Regions from separate parts of the Agaribacillus sp. DX54 genome, predicted to be linked through region 1. Evidence: riboswitches for the same ligand, from Rfam matches in the RefSeq annotation. Region 1 holds a riboswitch; each other region holds the start of a gene.
What was found. A riboswitch is a leader RNA that binds a small molecule or an ion and turns the genes downstream of it on or off. The one in region 1 is predicted to bind cobalamin.
Positions count from the first base shown of each region.

Region 2: another riboswitch for cobalamin. It lies ahead of metE (5-methyltetrahydropteroyltriglutamate--homocysteine S-methyltransferase); the one in region 1 lies ahead of AC04NP_RS19215 (TonB-dependent receptor plug domain-containing protein).
Region 3: another riboswitch for cobalamin. It lies ahead of AC04NP_RS00580 (hypothetical protein); the one in region 1 lies ahead of AC04NP_RS19215 (TonB-dependent receptor plug domain-containing protein).
Region 4: another riboswitch for cobalamin. It lies ahead of AC04NP_RS04320 (TonB-dependent receptor plug domain-containing protein); the one in region 1 lies ahead of AC04NP_RS19215 (TonB-dependent receptor plug domain-containing protein).

Region 1 is NZ_JBXEQE010000019.1:92,671-98,309, reverse strand. Features, by position in the region: gene AC04NP_RS19215 (TonB-dependent receptor plug domain-containing protein) at 1-1,376, opposite strand, end outside; cobalamin riboswitch at 1,466-1,670, opposite strand; cobalamin riboswitch at 1,788-1,994, shown strand; gene AC04NP_RS19210 (ABC transporter substrate-binding protein) at 2,105-3,262, shown strand; gene AC04NP_RS19205 (iron chelate uptake ABC transporter family permease subunit) at 3,299-4,327, shown strand; gene AC04NP_RS19200 (ABC transporter ATP-binding protein) at 4,327-5,373, shown strand; gene AC04NP_RS19195 (cob(I)yrinic acid a,c-diamide adenosyltransferase) at 5,389-5,639, opposite strand, start outside.
Region 2 is NZ_JBXEQE010000036.1:39,887-45,525, forward strand. Features, by position in the region: gene AC04NP_RS26060 (hypothetical protein) at 1-190, opposite strand, end outside; gene AC04NP_RS26065 (acyl-CoA thioesterase) at 470-856, opposite strand; gene metE (5-methyltetrahydropteroyltriglutamate--homocysteine S-methyltransferase) at 1,194-3,515, opposite strand; cobalamin riboswitch at 3,702-3,926, opposite strand; partial or broken gene AC04NP_RS26075 (efflux RND transporter permease subunit) at 4,063-4,320, opposite strand; gene AC04NP_RS26080 (gamma-glutamylcyclotransferase) at 4,346-4,858, opposite strand; gene AC04NP_RS26085 (peptidase domain-containing ABC transporter) at 5,454-5,639, shown strand, end outside.
Region 3 is NZ_JBXEQE010000001.1:138,345-143,983, reverse strand. Features, by position in the region: gene AC04NP_RS00595 (hypothetical protein) at 1-59, shown strand, start outside; gene AC04NP_RS00590 (DUF697 domain-containing protein) at 217-1,242, shown strand; gene AC04NP_RS00585 (Ig-like domain-containing protein) at 1,221-3,770, opposite strand; gene AC04NP_RS00580 (hypothetical protein) at 3,968-4,705, opposite strand; cobalamin riboswitch at 4,978-5,190, opposite strand; gene AC04NP_RS00575 (alpha-L-fucosidase) at 5,311-5,639, opposite strand, start outside.
Region 4 is NZ_JBXEQE010000002.1:359,091-364,729, reverse strand. Features, by position in the region: gene cobT (nicotinate-nucleotide--dimethylbenzimidazole phosphoribosyltransferase) at 1-44, opposite strand, end outside; gene AC04NP_RS04340 (Dph6-related ATP pyrophosphatase) at 61-798, opposite strand; gene AC04NP_RS04335 (bifunctional adenosylcobinamide kinase/adenosylcobinamide-phosphate guanylyltransferase) at 798-1,301, opposite strand; gene AC04NP_RS04330 (C1orf53 family protein) at 1,298-1,594, opposite strand; gene AC04NP_RS04325 (Dph6-related ATP pyrophosphatase) at 1,689-2,342, opposite strand; gene AC04NP_RS04320 (TonB-dependent receptor plug domain-containing protein) at 2,339-3,100, opposite strand; cobalamin riboswitch at 3,233-3,434, opposite strand; gene AC04NP_RS04315 (hypothetical protein) at 3,989-5,275, shown strand; gene AC04NP_RS04310 (HepT-like ribonuclease domain-containing protein) at 5,412-5,549, opposite strand.

The sequences.
Region 1 (5,639 bases):
ATCAATTCGAGCCCACCTTCGGCAGATTCGGATTCTTGTGGCTCAAGGTCTGGATTTCCCGCATCAGAGGCTAGAAAGCCAAAGTCACCGGCATACAAATGATTCAGAGATGGGGTGAGGAAAGCAGTCGCGTAAGATCCAAGAACTTTAAGCTTACCAAAACCCAGATCGATGAGGTAGCTTGGATTGATGTTCCAAACAAAGTTAGATCCGTATTCACTATGTTGATTCAAGCGCCCTCCAAGTTGGATATTGAAATTCTTTGTATCATAAATTAGCGAAGCATACGGATCAATCATTGTAAAGCTCTTACTATCTGAATCTTCCGGCTTCCAGACAGGTCGCTGCAGATTGACTCCCCCGATCAATTTAACTTCATCTGTCAGGTTCTGATCCAATAATACATCTGCCTGAAAAGTATTTCCGTTAAACTCACTGACACTTCTAATACTTGGGTCACTGAAGCTGGGCGAATCGAAGATTCGTTCATTGGTATGATAGGAAAGATTACCTTTTATACTTCCACCTGTCCATTTATAGGCAGAAGAAAATCCGAACTTTAATAACTTAAGGTCTAATTCCGAGTCATTATCTCTGAATGCACCACGGTCAAAATCGCTTTCAACATCATCATAGGCTGCCATTAAGTCGATAGAAAATCGATCCGAAAATTGGTAGCCCAATTTCCCAAGAAAGTTCATACTTTTAATTCCGTCATTATCAAAACCTTCTGTCCCCAATGTATCATGGGCAGCCGAAAACCCTTTGGAACCCCTAAAAGAGCCACTGACCAAATAGCTAAGCTTATCATCAAATGTACCCGAAACATTTGCATTAGCGGTAAGTGTATTAAAACTACCATATTCGACATTTACAACGCCTGAAGCAGCTTCTTTTGATGCTTTTTTGAGCGTTATGTTAATTACCCCTGCGGCTGCTCCGGTACCATATAGGGAGCTAAGGCCTCCTTTCAGCACTTCTATGGATTCTACCTGATCCAGGTCCAACATTCGAAGATCAAAAGTTTGAGTGAGACCCGATGGATCATTAAAAGGTATTCCATCAATAAGTATCAATGTTTGTTCGCTTTGAGCTCCTCTAATTCGATAGCTGATATTAGTTCCCGGGGTGGCAAAGTTCCCATCAATTTGCACGCCGGGTATTTCATTGAGCAAATCGGTAACATCTTTACCTCTGTTGGCTTCTATTTGCTTTCTGTCAAGTTTATAGATTGTTTTACCGGATTTTTCAAGCGTTGTTTCTGTCTTGTTCCCTGTCACAACTACATCATCCAGTTGGACAATTCTTAGGGAGTCTTGCGCTTTTGCTGTTAAACCTAAGCAGACGCATACTGCTAATAAACAGGTTTTTTTCATTCTTTGTTTCATAGATTTAATAAAACGAGCTTAACTGCTGTGTGGAGCACGTGGTGGACTTCACTTCAACTTTCACCCGAAGTTTAGTTCGAAAATAATTTTCTTCGGCAGGTCTCCTGACTTGTTCAACTGAGGCTTCCTTCCCATCCCGACAGGTCGGGACAGTGGAATTCGATTTGGCCCAAGCTTACTGAACTTACAGTTGCGGGGACAGTTCTTGATTTTCACAAGATTCCCTTTTAATCCCATGTTTTAAAGGTTAAAAACATGGAAACCGAATTGGCCACAAATTTATACTTATTCACGAACTAAAAGAGAAAAGAGCATAATTAAGTTTTTTAATGGATGAAGTTGAAATTTCAAAAACGGATTTAATTAGGTTAATTAAAATAAAATCATGAGAGAAGCTTACCTTTACACCTGAAATAAGGTGCATAAGCATAAAAGGGAATCCGGTGATATCTTCAAATGGATAAATTCCGGAGCTGCCCCCGCAGCTGTAAGCCAAACTCAGACTTTCTGAGGGGTTTTAAAACTAAGGCCACTATCCCGACCTGTCGGGATGGGAAGGCATAAAACTTGGCAAGCCAGAAGACCTACCTATTTCAAAACCAACAATTCGACGCTTAGGGGATGAAGTTATCGAATGCAACAACATACAGGGACAACTACGTTCCATGCATTTATCGCCTTTTTGTGAATTGAAACAATGGATTAATGATGAATGAATGAAAACGTATCTAATAGGCACCACGCTACTCATTTTACTAGTTGCTTGCCAGCAAACTCAAAATCAATCAGCAAAAAGTGAAGCCTCCGACTCGGTTAAGGCGGTCACCTCATTTACACCTGAAATAACCTATGCCAAACACTTCACGATAGCGGTTCACGAAAATTTTAAGTCCGTTATTGTCAAAAACCCTTGGGTGGAAGATGATACGTTGGTTTCTTATGTTCTGTATTCAAAAGAGGCAGCAGCACCTTTCTCCGTCGACTGGGCAGAGTTTGTGATTCCGGTACCAATTGATGAGGTGGTTACCACATCCAGCCCCCACATTGGTTTGATTGGATTGCTGGACGAACTGGACAAAATCACAGGAGTATCGAATGACAGGTATGTGTATAACCCCCATATCTACAAAAAAATCAGCGAGGGTCAAATACGACAAGTAGGCTCTCTTAAGGAAAGCAACCTGGAAATTTTATTGGATTTATCCCCTGACTTAGTCATGAAAACAGGTGTTGATAATGTAAGAAATGAAGATGAACGTTTGACAGAGGCCGGTGTACCGATTTCTTATAACGTTGAATGGATGGAGAAGAATATGCTGGCGAGGGCAGAATGGATTAAGTTTGTCGGGGCTTTTTTCAATAAAGATGAAAAGGCAGATTCTATCTTCAGGCGTATCGAAAAGGAATACCTGAAAGCAAGAGCGATTACGGCAGACATTGATTTCCGGCCTGCTATTATGACGGGGAATAATTTTAAAGGAACCTGGTATATGCCAGGTTCAAATAGTTATCTAACCAAGCTTATCCAAGATGCGGGTGGAGATTATTATTATAAAAATGAGAAATCAACAGGTAGCCTCCCACTTAGTTTTGAAGTGGTTCTCGATAACTTAATTGAGTCCGATTTTTGGATTGGCCCGAGGGCTGAGTCGCTAAAAGAACTGGAAATGATGGATGAGAGATATACCCTTTTTAAAGCTTTCAGGGATGGGAACGTATATACCTTCAATAAAAGAATGAGTGAAAATGGGGGCAATGACTATTGGGAAAGTGGTATGGCCCGGCCCGACCTCATCTTAAAAGATGTCATTAAAATCTTCCACCCTGAGCTTCTACCCAATCATCAACTTTACTATTACAAAAAACTACAATAAAAGCGTTAGAAGTTGACCGCTGACAATGAACATATATTGAAACCCTGGCTGGTCGTACTCATTGGCATTGGGTTGATTATTAGTTTATTTTTGCTCGATCTTAGTTTGGGAAGTGTGAAGATATCCGTAAAAGATTTATTCCATATCATCTTTGGAGAGGCGCCTAAGAAATCATGGGAATATATTTTTTTTAACTTCAGGCTCCCTAAAGCCGTAACGGCTATCTTAACCGGAGCCGGTATTTCGGTAGCCGGCTTGCAGATGCAAACGCTCTTTAAAAACCCTCTGGCAGGCCCTTCGGTATTAGGTATCAGTCACGGCGCAAGCTTGGGTGTAGCTGTCTTTGTGCTTTCTTCTACAGCTATCTTCGGGATAAGTACCAATTTTCAGGAGACCTTGGGAAGTTGGGGGTTGGTGTTTTTCGCTATTGGGGGTTCGTTTTTAGTGCTTTTCAGCGTATTGTTTGCTTCTGCGCGATTATCGGACAATGTGACCGTGTTGATTGTTGGGATGATGTTTGGATTTATTACAGGAGCTGTGGTGAATATCCTGCAATACTTCAGTGATCCCGAATTGATCCAAAACTTTCTTGTATGGACATTCGGAAGCCTTTCCGGGGTTACCTGGTCGCAATTATATATGATGGGGCCAATTATTGTTCTTATGCTCTTGCTTTCCCTTATATATTCCAAGCAGATGAACGCATTACTGCTGGGAGAGAACTATGCTACCGGTGTTGGTGTCAACGTTTCTCGAACAAGGATGAAACTTATTTTGATTACCAGTGTGACGGCTGGAACGATTACTGCGTTTACCGGCCCCATCGCTTTTATTGGTGTGGCAGTGCCTCACTTAGCTCGTTTACTTTTCCGTACTTCAAATCATAAGGTGTTGATTCCAGCTACTATGATGTGTGGCACGATGATTATGCTCATTTGCGATATAGTTTCGCAATTGCCAGGTTTGCAAACTACACTTCCGCTCAATTCCATCACAGCATTGTTCGGTGCTCCTGTCATCTTAGCAATTATTATTAAAAACAAGAAAATGAAAGGCGCATTTTGATGGAAATTAAAGCGTTAACAAACAGAAATTCTGCGTACTTCACTGTCCCGATTCTATATACCAGTGGATTGACAATAGGCTACAAAACAAGGCGCAGTACACTCACCCTCGAAAAGAACCTGAATGTAAAAATTCACAATGGCGAGCTTGTCTGTCTGATTGGTCCCAATGGTTGTGGCAAGTCCACGCTTATGCGTACCATTGCCGGTCTTCAAAAGCCACTGAATGGAGAGGCGTACATTTCTGAAGTCGATGTAAAAAGAATTAAGCCACATCAATATGCCCGGCTATTGAGCTTAGTACTTACTGATAAAATAAACGTGGGAGCTATGACGGTGATGGATATTGTCTCTATTGGGCGGTATCCTTATACCAACTATTTTGCGAAGCTGGAAGCTAAAGATCACGTAATGATTCAGCGTGCGTTGGAAAATGTTCATTTAGGTGATTACAAATATCGGTTTTTTAATGAACTGAGTGATGGAGAAAAGCAACGTGTACTCATCGCCAAAGCACTGGCACAGGATACTCCATTAATCATGCTGGATGAACCAACGGCTCACCTGGACCTGCCAAACCGTGTGGAAATCATGAACATCCTCAAACGTTTGGTTAAAGAAACCAACAAAGCCATATTACTGTCTACACACGAGCTCGATCTTGCGCTTCAAACTGCGGATACAATCTGGCTGATGAATCAAGATGAGGATCTGAAAAGTGGGGCCCCGGAAGATTTGGTTTTATCCGGTATGTTTGAACGTGTGTTTAAAAGCAATGCTTTTCACTTTGATAAGCTTTCCGGCGCTTTTAAAGTAGTCCATCCTGCCAAAGGGAAAATATCGTTATCAGGAACCGATATTCAAAGCACATGGACCCGACGTGCGTTGGAAAGAGAAGGCTACCAGGTGGTAGCCGACCCAAACTCCTCTATTAAAGTGCATTACGAAAATGACCAGTGGCTGCTAAACATCCAAAATAGTACTTTCCGGTGTCAAAATATTGCTGAAATGCTTAAGGTATTGCGTCATGAACAGTACCCAGACTAGCCGTTAGGGCAATGGTCAGGCTTTCTTTTTCCGCTTGTATAGAAACAAGTTCCACTTTTCTTCCGCTACACCATGTTGGTCCATCTCGGCACGTGCAAGGGTGAAAAAGAGATCGGACAGGCGATTAATATAGGCAGATACATATTCTTCCACACAAGCCGGATCTTCATCAGCCAGGCTCACCAATGCCCGCTCACCACGTCTGATTTGTGTTCGGCAAACGTGGCACAAGGCAGAGATTTCATTCCCGCCCGGCAACAGAAAAT
Region 2 (5,639 bases), on a different contig from region 1:
ATATAGCGCCACTATTAGAGCTTACAGGAGTCATGAAAACCCACCTTACCGGAGTTGCGGTTTCATGTAACCTACCTGTTGAAATACTTAACTTAAGGGATGATCTATTTGAAGCGACTGAGGGTTGTGACCTGATGAGATGGTCATTCTTTTTCAGCTTGTGAGTGATGTTGTTGATTAACCTTACCATACGTATTATGATTTAGTAGTTTTACTATAAAATACGAAAGTAATACTATTAAGTTGCTCTTTTGGCTTGTGTTTATACTAATAAGCCTATTCCTCTCTCTAACAAGTCATAATCTTTTGCGAAATAGGGTGACATAACTTGAGCACACGTGGCTTTATTGCATACATTAAACCTGTAACAACTATTCATTAAATTTCGCAGGTCCGGATGATCAAAAAATCAATCTCGCAAACCCAATTCAACTGAATAGTTGCCAACAAGGATTACCTTATCTTTATTTTAATTTAAAATATTGGTTGGTTTTTTGTTTTGATCTATTGCTACCAGCGTAAATTGTCCACTAATCGCCTTTTCTCTATGCTCAGAGTACATTTGTTCAATAAAAATATCAACCCGGACTTTTAAGCTGGTGGTCCCAACACCTGTTACATACCCCACAAGCTCGATGATAGTACCTGTCGGGATGGATTTGGTAAAATCTATTTTGTCACTACTCACAGTAACTATTCTTTGACGGCTGAAGCGGGTCGCTGTAATGAAGGCTACTTCATCCATTAAACTCAACGCAGTACCTCCAAAAAGTGTATCATAATGATTGGTTGTGTTGGGAAATACAGCCTTGAATATTCGTGTTTCTGATTGTTTGATTCTTTGTTTTATATCCATCTATCATTTTTCCTGATAACATAAAAACGAATTACTTTGTAATTCTTTAAATACAGTCAGCACTGCAACAGGGTTAGGGATTAATCCGGCGCCATCGTTATGCTTGGTTTTAAGCTATAAATTCATCCAAAGATGGCCTTTGGCTACTCACAACCCGGCAGTTTTTATCTACGTACCCAATTCCGCCGCAAAAGTTGTGAGTAGCTATTAGCTTAGAACATGCACATAATTAGCAGGATTCAGACAGAGGCCGGACCAATGGCCAAAAGCTGAAAAAATTTGGTTAGCAAACCACCAACACGATATCTGCCAAATGACCCGTTATCATTAATGCCAATCATATCACCGACTCACTGATTTCCTGCCTCATTTGTTTGGCTGCTGACACCATGGCTATAAGCGCCTTTTTGGTTTCGTCCCAGTGACGGGTTTTTAAACCGCAGTCCGGATTTACCCACAGTTGATCCGCAGGGATCACCATCCTCGCTTTTTCCAGAAGGGATACCATTTCCACTTGTGTGGGCACTCTTGGGGAGTGTATGTCATAAACCCCCGGCCCGATTTCATTGGGGTAATGAAAGTCCGCAAAGGCATCCAGAAGTTCCATTTGCGAACGGGAGCACTCAATGGTGATTACGTCAGCATCCATATCGGCAATGTTATGAATAATATCGTTAAACTCAGAATAGCACATGTGTGTATGTATCTGGGTTTCATCCTTCACAGCGCTGGTGGCGATCCTGAAGGCTTTTACGGCCCATTTCAAATAGCTGTTCCAATCTGACTTTCTTAATGGCAAACCTTCCCGGATAGCAGGCTCATCTACCTGAATTACTTTAATACCGGCCCTTTCCAGATCCAGCACTTCATCGCAAATGGCCAGAGCAATCTGATTACAGGTTTCTGACCGTGGCTGATCGTTCCGGACAAATGACCATTGCAGGAGAGTAACCGGACCGGTTAGCATTCCTTTGACAGTTTTATCAGTTAAAGATTGGGCATATGATGACCATTCGACAGTCATAGACCGGGGCCTTTGTACATCGCCATAGATAATGGGTGGCTTGACACATCTCGATCCGTAACTTTGCACCCAACCATACCTTGTAAAAGCAAACCCATTCATTTTTTCTCCAAAATACTCAGCCATGTCATTGCGTTCGAATTCGCCATGTACAAGCACATCAAGGTCAATTTCCTCCTGCCAGCGTATGGTGGTTTCAATTTCTTTTTTCATGTAATCGACATACGACTGTTGGGTGGTTTCTCCTTTTTTATACTTCGACCTCCGGCGACGCACCTCAGTGGTTTGAGGAAATGAACCAATGGTAGTGGTTGGGAATTGGGGCAAACTCAGGGTTTTTCTTTGCAGTTCTTTTCTCCTGATATATGGTGATTGCCTCCTTACATCTGTCATGGCTACTTCCAGACTTCGCTTTTTGACATCCTCATTATGAATGAGTGTTGATCCCTGTCGCTCTTGCATAGTGGCTGAATTCCGGATAAAAACAGGGTCCTTAATGTAATCCCGGCCAGTAGCAGCCAGAGATTTGATAGTCACCACCTCATGCAGTTTTTGTTTGGCAAAAGCCAACCAAGGTTTGATTGCTGTCATCACCGTACTTTCATCCGTTTCCAGCTCCAAATCACAGGGGCAGTGGAGTAAAGAGCATGAAGGAGCAATCATGACCAATGCTTCTCCCCTTTTCCGGATAGCTTTGTGAACATATTCAATAGCGCTTTCAAAATCATTTTTCCAAATGTTTCTTCCATCGACCAACCCCAGCGACAAAGTCATGTCAGGAGATAACCGGTCTGAGTCCAATATATCATCCAATTGCGAAGCAGCCCTCACCAGATCTACATGAAGCACTTGTACAGGCAGGGAAAGACTCAACGCGAGATTATCCCTGAGCCCATCGAAATAGCTCGCAAGGATGATGTTCAGATGGGGAAAGTACCGGTTGAATTCGCCGTAAACATACTTTAGTGCCTGCTTCTCCTTTTCATCCAAATCCATCGCAAGATAAGGCTCATCAAACTGCACATAGGTTGCGCCCAGATCATTTAGTTTTTCCAGGATTTCCAGATAAACGGGAAGAAGTTTAGCGATCAATTCAATCCGGTGAAACCCTTCCTCTTTTTCTTTCCCCAATAACAAATAGGAAACCGGGCCTATCAAAACAGGTTTGGTAATTATGCCAAGCGCTTTTGCCTCATTAAACTCATCAAAAGCTTTTGTGGACAAAAGTCGGAAGTGCTGATCTCTTTTGAATTCCGGTACAATATAATGGTAGTTGGTATCAAACCATTTGGTCATTTCCATCGCAGTGATATCCAATCCATCTTGTTGAAATCCCCGTGCCATGGCGAAGTACAGTTCTTTGTCATCACCATTTGCAGAAAGATCACGATACCGGTCCGGTATTGCCCCGACTATCAAAGACATATCCAGCACCTGATCATAAAATGAAAAATCATTCGATGGTATGATGTCGATGCCGGCATCTCTTTGTATCTGCCAGTTTTTTAATCGAATTTGTTTTCCAGCTTCCAATAGTTCATCGAGGGAAATTTTTTCAGCCCAGAATTGTTCGCAGGCTTTTTTGAGCTCTCGCCGGCTACCAATTCTCGGATAGCCAAGATTGTGTGTTTTCATTTTTAAAGCTTTTAAATAATTAAAAAATTAGTTAAAAGCCCTTTGGCTCAATTTCACAATTCTTTAAGAAGTTTTAGGTATGCAGGGCAAATGGTCAGGCGCCTGTATTGTACCCATTTGAAAAGCAGAACATTATGTCTTCTTTGATCAAAACTTCAAATCGCGAAAGAATTGTCAAATCCTATACAAGTTAGGTCGATGATGGCAGGTTTCCTGGCTTTCCTGACTAGTTGCCCGCCTTCTCATCTTCCATGATAACATCACAAAAGAAAATGGCCTTGTGGACAAAAGCATACTATCCCAATGGTATAATATCGGGATCAGGATTACAGTTGCGCGTCAGCTCGTGATTTTCACACAATTCCCTTTTAATTCCGGCTTCCACCGGTCACCTTAATCGATTTTGATTAAGAAATCAAGTAAAGAACTTGTGCGTAAATATAAGACATCCATTTTAATTATTCATATTTTAATACTTCAACAGGGCTGGCCCTGGAAATACTCAGGCTGTGATGCAATGGTAAACAAGCTCAGCAGAATATTAAACTAAGGCTTCTGCCAATTCTGCGCCATTTGCAAGTAGTTGGTTTGTAAAGTCTACCAGCAAAATCGAGTTTTTAATCTCAATGCCAATAAGGGCAATAAAACCGATAGCAGCCGTAAACGATAGCGGGTTACCGGTTATATAGAGGGCCGCCAAAGCACCAATCAATCCTAGCGGAATTACCGAAAGTACAATCAAAGAACTCTTGAATGAACCGAACTCCAGGATCAGGATCAGAATAAATAGTACAGCAACAATGAGTCCTTTTAAACTAAAAAGAAACGGGCTATTTCATCAATCCCTGGTAGGCATTAGCCACTGACAGTACTTTGTCATCCACCATTACCAACACCCATATTCTCTGGTACTGGGCTCCTTCAAAATTGTCCGGCACCTGCCAGTCGAGTTGTTTTGAAATAAACAAATATCCCGGAATATCCTGCCCTTGGGGCTCCCATTTCATAGCAGGAAGTCCATAGTCCATTCCCCGGCCCATACTATAAAGATTTCCTTTTGAATATCCTTTTTGCCAAACCCCTATCCATGGATCCAATATTTTATGATTAGCTTCTCCTGGCATGAGGGTTCCATAGGTAAACAGGTTTCTACGTGGCCACTCCAGCAATGACTCCAGGTAGTCTTCAACATTTTCATCAAGGGGGGGCGATACCTCATAATTTGAAATATATTTCCCTATTTTTTTAAAAAATGCATGATCTAAAGGTCTTTTATCAAGCTTGCATTCATTGACTTCGGTCAAAAGTTTATTCAGTGTTTTTTCTGTAAATGATCGAATCATGAACTGGAAACCTGTAAGTCATCTAACTACTGGAAGATACCTATATCGAGCAATAGTAAGAAATATTTTTAATAAATTTCCGGTACAGGGAAACCATTCGGACAAAAGCTATTTTGAAAATTCTATAGAAAGTCGATATTATGTACTTTCCATGTTCAATAACAAAGTCCTTTTGAGTCCGTTTGCAATAATAACTGTCATGATGATATTAAATTTAGGCAGCTATTTTACAAAATAGTGAAAAAAGGCAACAAGATGGTAGTATTATCGTAGATGATAGTATTACTATTATCAAATAATGTTTTGCTTTCATAACAAACAAATTGATTTTGATTTTTGTTTAACCGATATGCTTAAATTTAATTCCATTGATACACTTTCAAAGTCCGGGTATCTCCTTTGTGAAATGGTCAGACCGCCAGTCTTTTATCCACACCATTTAGCCTCTGGAGAGAATTCTGTCGAGAATAAGGCAAGAAAAGTTTGTAATGTAAACTACGAATTTCCAAACATGATAATATCAAATTTTGTCAGTAGTAAATAGCCTTTTATCCTCCGGAAAAAATCCGTTGTGGATGTATAGTAAAACTTTAAAATGAACAGTAATAATATTATCAAAATTATTAGGGAGGTAACACATCTCCTTGGGCAGGAGTACAATGAAACCATGCTTGGAGCCAAACAGGTATCCCAGAGAGAGTATGCTTTGGATGAGGTGGTTGAATTCAAGAGGGACCTGATCGAAGCCGGCAACCTTGTTCGTGTTATTTTCCTGGAAAAC
Region 3 (5,639 bases), on a different contig from region 1:
TAATTTCCGTAGATTTGGGGGAAAAAATTTACAAGGCTATATTATTATTGGAATTTTAATCACCAACAACAATATTAGCGCGGGCTATATTTCAAATACCGGAAATAAAGCCCGCGCTATCCGGCTTTACATGCCTTAGAGGCCCCAATGTTCATCAAAAAGTCCCTGTCGATCAAACATACATGTTGACACCTTACCCACTTAAATCCGGAGGATATGAAAAGACAATTTAAAACATTCGCCATTTTTGTGAGCATAGCGGTGATACTGGCCTTCACCTTATTCGTAGTCAACCAGGTAGCCGCGGTTTATGTCAACTTATCAGCGCTTAACCCTTTGTTGGGCCATGTGGTGTTAGGTATGCTGGTGTCAATTTTTGCGGTAGTGCTGATGACACCCTTAGTGATATATTTCAAACTGCCCAAACCCCTCGATCTGCCGGAAAACGAGCAGGAAAAAGAAAAATACTACCGACAATTGGCCGGAAGACTGGATAAAAACAAGTATTTACAGGGATTAAATCTTGATTTAAGCAAAAAAGAAGATCTGGATAAAGCCTTAGATATATTGCAGGTGAAGGCCAACGATGCTATTCAAAAAACAGCTACCAGTGTATTCTTAACCACCGCAGTATCACAGAATGGCAAGCTCGACGCATTGACTGTACTGATCACCCAAACCAAAATGGTTTGGGAAATTTCCCATATTTACTGGCAAAGGCCGGCAATCCGGGATATCCTCAGGTTGTATGCCAATGTAGGAGGTACAGCGTTTTTGGCCTCAGAGGTGGAGGATTTGGACATCAGCAGGCAAATAGAACCGGTTTTAAATGCTATGTTCAAAAGTCCGGGAAAATCTTTACCCATTGTAGGGCATGCCGCCCACATCATTATGGATTCCATTCTCGAGGGATCGGTCAATGCCTTTTTAACACTCAGAGTAGGGATTATTACAAAAAGATACTGTGGCTCCCTTGAAGTGTTTGACAGGAAAAAAGCAAGAAACAATGCATTTCTGGAAGCCTCGGGTCTGTTAAAAACCCTGGTTGTAAAATCCTCGGGCAAAGTGGTAAATAGCCTGATCAGGGCCACTAAACGCACAGGTGTCAACACAGTAAAATCGGGCGTAAGCGCCCTGGAAAATGCCGCACAAAATATCAGAAGTAGTTTGGGTGATCTGGCCAAAAAAATGGGCATCAGCCAAAAGGAAATGGAAACGGCTCAGGAGAAGGAGAATTCCTGAGTAGTCAAAAGAGTTTTACCATCAGATGTGCAGGTTACACCGATTATTGTCTCGCCATACAGATCAGGAGTGAAAGAAAGAATAAGCGCTTTGGTTTCAATGGTTGTTTGCACAAGCGCAGCATTTGAATTTTCAGTGATAGAAAATTGCATATCTGCGTTTTCACTATCTTCATCGTCAAATACGTTTTCCAGACTGATCCGGAGTTCTTCTGCGTTTTCATTGACCACTTTATCAGCCAAAGGATTGGCCACAACCGGTGCATCATCTACCGGAATAATTTTCAGTTGAAATTGTTTACTCACGGATTCAAGGTAGGCATCTTCAGCTTTTACCTGTAATGAAAGGGTCATGGCCCGGAGATGAGATTCAGCCGTAGCGGTGAACCTGCCTCCGGTGAAGGAAATCCATTCCGGAAGCGCTTCCCCTTCCTCCATGGTAAGGGTGTAATTTAGGGGCTCATCGTCTATATCCTGAAAATAGTCATCGAATGACAGATCGACCGTTTCGTGCTCATAAAGTGTAATAGCATCCAGGGATTTTTGCAGAAAAGGAGATTGATTCACCACAGCATAGCTGACGGCCATTCGTTCAGGAGAGGCTTCCACACCGGTGAAGCTACCGGCAAGCGTACCGTTTTTGTTGTAAATCCTTCCTATGCCAGGGCCCGACCAGGAGCCGAAGGTAAAGTAAAAAAGCGCATCTTCATGATCATAGGCTGATGCCATAAGGGTATAACCATTGTCCCGGATCTCCGGATCTGTATTCATGCCAATAATATCATTGGCCGATATGGTGAGACTTCCGAGATCTACCGTACCGAACCCCTTGTTAACGGGGAAGGAAGTGCCCCAATTGACTTTTCCGTACAGCGTGTTGTTAACAATGGCAGTAGCCAGCGGTGAAGAACTGAAGTCGGCGTGGCCTATGGCGATATTGTGCAATTGGTGGGTTCGTCCGGCGATGTTGTATGTCAGAAGCTTTTCCTGGGCCAGTATGTATAACACGCCGTTTTGATGGAACATTTGCATAATGCCGGTGCCGTCGCTTCCAAAGTCATATTCTTCCTTCAATTCCAGGCTGACCAGGTCGATAATGGCAAGCTGTCCCGAAGTTCCGGCAAAACCTCCGTTCAAGGCCACAAAGGCTGAATCCCCGACAACGATTACATCTGAAGCCTGTGTGGATACAGGTATTTTTGTCACTAATGAAAGGTCAGCTTTATTGTATATCCTTACATTGTAGCCATCCTCCGGAGGAGCGCTGCTGTTTTGCCGGGTTGCCAGCAACCAATCCTCGTATAACGCCATCGAGTGATTAACACCTGCACCGTCACTGCCCTGGCCATCAGCAGTTTTATCGCTAATATCTTGTGTTCTTCTGATAGCTGCTTCTGAAGCAGTTACCAGATCGTACTTGATAATATCATATTCTGCTGAAACATAAGCATACCTGCCGTCTGTTGCCATATCCTGCACGGATTCTGCACGGGCAAAATCGGCTAATTTTACGGTAACACCCTGAGCGGGGTCATATACCTGTACATTTCCTTTTTGGAAACCAAATTGTCCACCGTTTACAAATACAACCTGTTTGGGTTTTATGGTAGTCCGGAGCGGATCGACCTGTACGGTTAGGTCAAATTCCCGGGTAGACCCATAGGCAGTGGAGGCAATGGTAACTGCTGACATGCCGGCGGCGGCCTCAGTAAAAGTCAGGTGCAGCACACCTGCGTTATCGATCTCAGGCTGTACTAAAAAATCATTGCTGTTCTTTACAACTTTATTAATTATCTGACCGGGCTCTTCTACACTGAAAACCGTGTCCAGGTTAATCATGGCTGTGGCAGCGCCTTGGGCATAGTGAAGATGATCATTTCCGGTAAGTACTATTGCGGGGGCTTCGGATACTGTCAGTTGTATTGATTTGCTAATGGTGGCATCTGTTTGTGAAGTCGCTGTCACGGTCACGACGCCTGCTGATCTAGCGGTTACGATACCGGAAGGGCTTACCTCGGCAAGTTCCTCATTATCGACAGAAAAGGAGTAGCGATCATAAACAAAACGGTTAGATGGTGAGGGGCGACTGTCTATACTCTCGGTATTAAGATACATCCGTTCGTTAATATATAATTCCGTTTTATTGGTGCTGAGCACCATATCCGTCAATTCAACGATTTCCAGTGTAAAAGTTGCCGGTTCCAGGTCGGCGTTGGCGGAAAAACTGATGGTGACCTGTCCTTTTTCCAGGGCGCTAAAATTACCGTTCCGGTCAATGTTTCCAAGACTTTCATCCGACACACTCCAGAATGCCAGGGCATCCTGCGGTATACCGTTCTTAAACAGTATTCCTTCAAATGAATGCGTTTCTCCTTTCAGCAACTGGAAGGGGGCGGAGCCTATCAACTGGAACAAATAGTCGCGCCGCACCCAGTCAGGGTCGGGGGTTGTGATGGCAAATCCTTCGATCTCGGTGGAAGCTTCCCCCAGCCAACCGGCATTTTCCTGTGCCGCGTTATATACCTTCACAAAATGTACCTCATCGAGCACCACAGGATTGCCTTGCTCATTTACGGCCCAGGAAAGGTCGAAGCCGTCTGCCGAACGCCCGTTTTCATCATCAAAATAAGGGTTTCCGGGTATAGTAGGCGTACTGTTACCGGATTTATTGTCTGCATAACCGAAGGAGAGGCTTCCTGAAGTTACAAAACCGGGATTGCTCCGGTTTACCCGGATTTTAACCGCTGTTCCTGTATACTTTTCCTCGAGGTTGTTAACATTATTAAAAATGACGGGTTGCGGATAATAAGGCTGCCGTGAAAATTGTTTTTGAATATGACCCCTGCTTCACCCTCGCCGGTTTCCCAAAGCACATCATGGGCAACGGTGTAACCGGGATTGAAATAGGTTATGTCAACTTTTTTGGAACTGCTAAAATGATAGTCACTTCCTGCCAACTCATACCAGGTGTCATCGGGCAGGCCGTTGCCGTTTTCGTCTTTCATTACCATAACCGCCCCCGGCTCTGTCCAATTCGGAAATGCATTACCGCCCACGGTGAAATCTACTCCATAGGGGTTTTGAGGGTCGTTCCTGATCGGCTGGTCAAAGCCTACGGTGATGGACCCTCCAAAGCCACCAAGTGAAATTACCGAGCCATCCGGGGCACCTAATACATTGTCTGCATTTCCGGGGAGCCCAAAGGGTGCTTTATTAATAAACTGCCCAGGTGCCGGCTTGTACTCAAATACCCGTGTGGCATAGGGGCTTGGATCGGGGTTGCCCCCGGTTTCCGCAACAGGCCGGTTGTTTGCGGTACGTGCCATGCTTTCAGGGGATGTGGATAAGCCGGCAAAATGCGGGCCTTCCTGCCCGTTCAATATCTGGTTGCTTTGCTGATTGGCAGGCTGTGGCCTGCTACCAAAGGTTGTGGAGATGCCGCGGGCTTCAGCACAAACATACATAGTATCAAAATGATCTTCCGGTCAAACTTTTTCATATGGATTTAAATTGGATTAGTGGCAGGTTTTTTGCAAAACGCATCGGGAAAAGACGATGGTAAACAGCCAGGTTAATGGCTACGATGCCTTCCGTGAAGTGGTACCTGTAAGAAGATAAAAAGGTTGGTTTCATCGCACGTTATCTGGCTAAGTAAAAAAATACTCGTAACGTACGAAATAGGACAGCAACGGGAAGCGCCAGCCGACTTATCTATAAACCCATTCACCGTAGGTTACAAATATTTCCGTATAAGGCAGGTCTTCTGACTTTCCTGACTTTTAACTCCTTCCCACCTCAACGCTAATGAGGCAGTGGTTTTTTGTTAAAAGCTGTTTCCGGCTTTTCACCGGACAGGATTACAGCAGCGGGAACTGTTCAGGACTTACACCTGATTCCCTTTTAATCACAATTGCACGGGCAATTGAGAACCTGATACAAAACAAAGCTAGTCATTGATTTAAAGTATGCAATGGACCTGGGAATAAAAAATTCCTGATTTTAATCATTTTTTTTGCCAATCCGGAATCCGGAACACCTACCTCACCCCTCGCTCCTATCCCCTCTGAGCTCAAATCGGTATCTTCAAACTCCACGCATACTTACCGGGTCTCTTAGCTTCGTCGCAGAGTTCTTTGGGAAGATTGATAACCAATTCGCTTTCTTCCGGGTCGACTTCCCAGGACAGGGGTCGGTCATAGCCCAGGAGCCGGATTTCGCTTTCGGCTTTGGGGATGACATTTTCCAGCATCAAACTGTTATTGTCCGGCCATTTCAGCATAATGGCATAAACATATTTTCCATCGTTACTAACTGTGTAGCGGATGTGTTGCCCTTCCTTATAAACTTTATGGGATCCGGCGGCATAAACAGCTTCGGCATTGATAGCCAGCCAGTCCC
Region 4 (5,639 bases), on a different contig from region 1:
CGGTCAATCAGGGATTTGTCTGGTGTGGTAATATTAAAATCCATGGATAACTACCTTCATTCAAAGCTTGTCGCGGGGAATCAAATCACAGAACCAGAAACCCATTGTTTTCTTGTGGTGTTCCTCACCATCATCTTTCTTATCATCTTCAGGGGATTTGTATTCCCTGTATACTTTTTCTCCGATATCAAAGGGGATAGGATGCCGGAAAATGGGGCCGTCAAATACAAAAGTATGAAACTCACCGTTTTCACCACATGGATCTACATTTTGCGGCAGATCTTTCAGAAACTGTTCATCGATAATTCTTCCTGCAAAACTTTTATCGAGTACTTCTGATTTTATGCATACCAGGATGGTTTTAAACCCAAGATCCAGAAACTTTCTGATCAGCGTCCGGGTGTCTTCCTGCCAGATAGGGAAATGCCCCGAAAACCCAATGAGGTTTAACTTGTCTTCCCGGTACTTTTTGAGATCTTCCAGAAATATGTCACCAAAAATAGCGTGTCGGTAACCTTCTTTTTTGAAGGTTTCCATCATCTTTTGCATAATCTGGTTATACTGATCCATATCGGGTTCTTCGGGTAGCTGAAGTTTTTGTAATGGGATCCCAATGCTTTCAGCCTGCTGTTCGAGCAACTTTTCTCTCACACCATGCATAGAGATGCGTTGGTGATGCGTGTTGATGCTTGTTAAAAGCCTACCTACCTCATAGTCGCCCTGTTGCAGCACCCGGTGAAGGGCCAGGGCACTGTCCTTACCACCACTCCAATTAAATATTGCTTTTTTTTTCATCATTATTTTAATGTCACAGGCATTCCTGAAACTAATAAAAACGCTTTGTCGGCTATTTCAGCCACGTATTGATTGGCCCAGCCCTGCAGATCGGTAAACTTCCTGCCGGTCTCTGTCTCAGCGTGGACACCCATGCCAATTTCGTTTGAAACAATGATAATAGTGGCATTTTTGGTCCGCAGTTTATCCATTTCCTCTTTAAAAGCATCAAGGCACTTTGGGATATCCTGTCTGAAATCAACAAAAAAGTTGGTCAACCACAGGGTTACACAATCGATCACCACAACCCGGTTTTCCAGGTTAAGTTTGCTTACTTCCAATGCTTCTTCCATAGTTTCCCACCGGTCGTCCCGATCCTCTTCATGACGCTTAATCCGGTTTTCAAAGCCACCATCCCAACGCCTGGCAGTAGCTACATAAACAGGATTCCCTGACAAACCGAGTGCCATTTTCATCGCATAACTACTTTTTCCTGATCTTGCTCCGCCTGTTATATAATAGATCATTTTTCTGTTTTTTTGAAGCCATAGGGACAATGTTTACAACCATTTTGACAGCAATAACCTTTTTTCAGATGATAAAAAGCGGTAAAAACCCAGTTACCCTCCTGATTGATATAGTAGTCGAGCCCTTGTTGCAAAAACCCTGCGTCCGGCCCTGCTTTTCCTGCATTTTTTCTTAAAGCAGCCATGACCTTCCCAGGTTCGGCTTTTAACTTTGCTTTGATTTCAGATGACAAACAATCCGGGCAAAGGCATTGATTACCTGCTTCCACAGGTAATAACGGCGGTAGTTCCATACACCAGCAACCTTTCCCATTGCTCGCCCCGCAAACAAAGGGTTTGCAACAATGCGGGCAAACCTTTTCCTGATTCGAAAAAAAACTATCCATGCTATCTACTGATCATTTCTATAAAACAATAGTCCTGATAGATAAGTTTTTTACCAAATTCCACTTTAATGCGGTTTGAGAATAAGGGACAGTTAACCACCAGTGTATGAAACTCACCGTTTTCTCCACAAGCATCCACACCCATAGCCACCAAAGCCGATATAAGCTCGGTAGTAACAGGTTTTCCCAAAAAATTTTCCGCCAGTGATGGTTGACATGATACAATAACAGCTTCCACACTATCGGCAATCATCTGACCTGCCAGTTTAAAGCGATCCATTTGCCAAAGTGGCAATACCGCTTCCATATGGGCCGCATGAGCTACCTTCTCCTCCCAATCGCGATGAGGTTGCAAATCAATATCCCCAAACACTACGCAATTAACTTCCTGTTCTTTCTTAATTCTTTTAAGTGCAGCTATATATTCCTTTTCATAGGCTGACCAGGAGGCCGGCACTGTATATAACGGGATATTTCCCATGGCTTTGGCTTGTAACCGAAGTACCGGCAAGGGTATAGCATGCGAACGGGAAACTTTACCGTGCTCGTTCATCATGTTGAGCAAAGCTGCGGGCTGCAAGCCTTGCCTGATAGCCATCATCAATGCATAACAACTATCCTTGCCGCCACTCCAGGAAACCAAAGCGGTTTTCATGTTGTTTGAGGGTTTCTCAATATTTTAAACCGAACTTTGGCTAACTCAAATCCTCCAAATAAAATCGCACTGTAAATACGGTTTGCTGCCAGCATGTTTTTGAAAAAGGGGATAGCCAAAGTGTAACATTTAAGCAATCCGGCCATATCGCGGCTGTAACCAACATTATACCCAAAAATACCGTGTTTGCCCACTGCACTGATTGCCGCCTCGGAGGTGTTGAAAGAACCCACACTCAGTGATCCCCGGACAGACAAAGGCGCTTCAACCGAACCGCGGGTGATGATGTTGATAACTCCTGCGATGGCATCGGAGCCATACAAGGTAGATTGGTTTCCTTTAAGGATTTCAATGCGTTCTATTTGCTGTAAAGACAGTAGCCTTAAATCAAAGGCATTACCTACACCCGATGCATCGGTAATTGGAATACCATCGATCAGGATCAGCGTGTAGCTACTGCTTGCCCCGCGGATAAAGACACTTTTGTCCTTCCCCGGATTGCTGTAAGCCCCGTTGATAATAATGCCGGATTGCTCATTAAGTAACTGTGCCAGATCTTTACCTACACTACTCCGTATCTGTTGGGAGGTAATCACCTGAACCGGTTTGGCTGTTTCTTTTCTTTCCAGCGGTATTTTGGAAGCCGATACCACAACTTCATTTAAGGGAATTACAGTACGCAGGGAATCCTGCGTCTGAGCAGATGTGACCAAAGAAAAACACACACACCACCCACCTAAGATTAACTTTTTGCTCATTGTCTAAAAGCTTAAATTGAACCAATGAGCTTCCGATAATTTTGTATAGGGCTGTAGGATCGTTTACAACAAAATCTATGCTATGACCCTGTTGTATGTGCTACACTCCTGACTCTTCCACCGAAAGCCTTTTAAAATGTTTCACATCAGGCAGGTCTTCTGGCTTGCTTCACCTGTTTTTGCCTTCCCATTCCTGTCTGCCGGAAAAGTGGCATTTTAAAAAACAGCATTCACGAAGCTTACAGCTACGGGGATAGCTCCGGATTTTCACCGGATTCCCTTTTAATTCTGGTAAATGAAGTATTCACCTGAAGCCAAATGCAATACGAAGGTAAGGAAATTTATGAAATAATTCGACATAACCGCCAAACCAAGAGTGTACACCATAAAATAATTGTCAATTGTCAACTGTCAACTATCAATTGCAAATTGCCCCTAGTTGTTAAAAAAACTGTACTTACTTCCTTGGATTAACCTTAGAATACAAGTTGAGAGTGAATAGATATTCTCAAGGTTAATCGTAACGGGAAAATTAAAAGTAGGGTTTGATTTACAGTGGGATAAGCTGGCCTTCGTCAATTTTTACTGTTTGTCGGAATTTTTTTGAAAAAGTTTGAAAAATATTTTCTTAAATTAAAAAATATGTCAGCGATTTGACAAATCTCACTTAATTATTTGATTTTCAGCACATAACAATCGAATGATTTTCTTCAATAATACCCCAGGTTGAGGGATGTTATAATTTCGTGATAATTCTGTGATATTTTCGTGACATATCCAAAAACGAATATTGGAAGATTCCGTAGATAATTAGTGGCGGGAAAGTTTAAGATCTTAAATAACGTACCAGTACAAATTTTCAATCAATTAAACCCTAAAACTATGTTAATGCATAAATTCAAATATGTATTGATTGCTGTGGTATTAGCCACGGCAGTATCATGCCAAAATCAAGACGATGCCGATATTCAAAGCGCACCGAACGTACCAGAAGCAACGGTTGATCAAGGATTAAATGAAGCCTTGGCTATGGAAGAGATGAAAAGCGTTATGTCAGCAGCCGCTGATGAAAGAGGACAAACCATGGACGAACTAACCAATGCACGAAGAAGAAGGTTTACCAGGGAACAAAACGTTTTTGTGAGGAATGCCATTGCGGTTAATGACCTGGAGGATCCGACAAAAGCGAATGTTACATTACCTTTGTTCAAAGGTATCGGACCTTCAGGTAATCCTACTTATTACGTACTTACCGAAACCTCCAGTTTCATTATTTCCAAATTGTTGGGCGTTAACTACGCGCCAAAACTGATTCATGGCAGGGGATCTGAAGGCAGTCAGGAAGTGACGATCCAAAGAGGTTTTATTAAATTTAGAGGCGATGTGGATTTCAGCCCCGTAAGACGGGTGGAACCGGGCAATGGGCCATTTGCATTCCCTCCTTCTGTAGCAGAACCGGGTTCTATCGGTGATGATGAGTATTCTTCCTTAGTGGTATTGCCCAGTGGACTGGTGATTAATGCTCAAATTGTGGCCAATAGTACAGGCAAACATGACCGTATCATCAGCATAGATATTCCCAGAAGAAGAGTTACCATGGAGCTTCTGGATGGCTTCCAGGGAGGAGACCAGTTCTACTACCATTTGGTAACCGATGCTACGGCTGCCGGACCCGCTGCGATTGAGTTAGGTACGTTAGCTCCTCGTATGGCTAAGCTGCCTGCATTTGGGCAAAGTTCATTGTTTGAGAATACTACTTTTATCGGTTTTTCTCCTGTAACCAATGGCGAAACAGGTGCAGATAACCCTGAGCGTCAGTCGCTAAGCTCTACTATCCTGGATAATGATTTGGATCCGATCAATGTTTTTCCTTTCGATCCGGACAATGATCAGGAGTTCTTTAACAACTACAGCCCTATGTGGGATGCACACCTGAATATGTGGACGCAGGAGGCTATAGACGCTGGTCTGAGACGTCGTATTACAAGTTTTGAGGATTTGACAGAACTGGTAGAAGCCGGTTATGTTACCAGCTTCGAGGGTAGCCCAGGTTCTCCAAATCCTTTTGTAGCTAACCTTAACTACTCTGGTGCAATGATCAACTGTCCTGTTATTGCACAGCCTTTCGAGACTGAAGACAATAGTCAGGATGGCGGTTTTGGTAATGGATTTTAATTTTACAAATTAAAATCAACACAAATGGGGTTGCCTGGCATTTTAAGGCAACCCCATTTCCGGGTTTTTAATTACTGTCATTTTGTAAGCAATCTTTTACTAAAAGACACACTAAATGCTTTTCTGTGATTTGGCTTTAGTGCTCTCTTTCCTTTTGTAATATCTTGTCAATTTGCTTCTTGTTGTCAGGCAGGTAATTTATCGCAACATCCCAAATAATTTCATAATCAACACCAAAATATTCGTGCGACACCTTATTTTTCAAACAATACATTTCTTGCTAAGGTACATTAGTATATTTTGAACTCCTCATAATTATATCCGTCAATGTATTCAGCTATCCGGCTCATTGCAAGTTGAATAT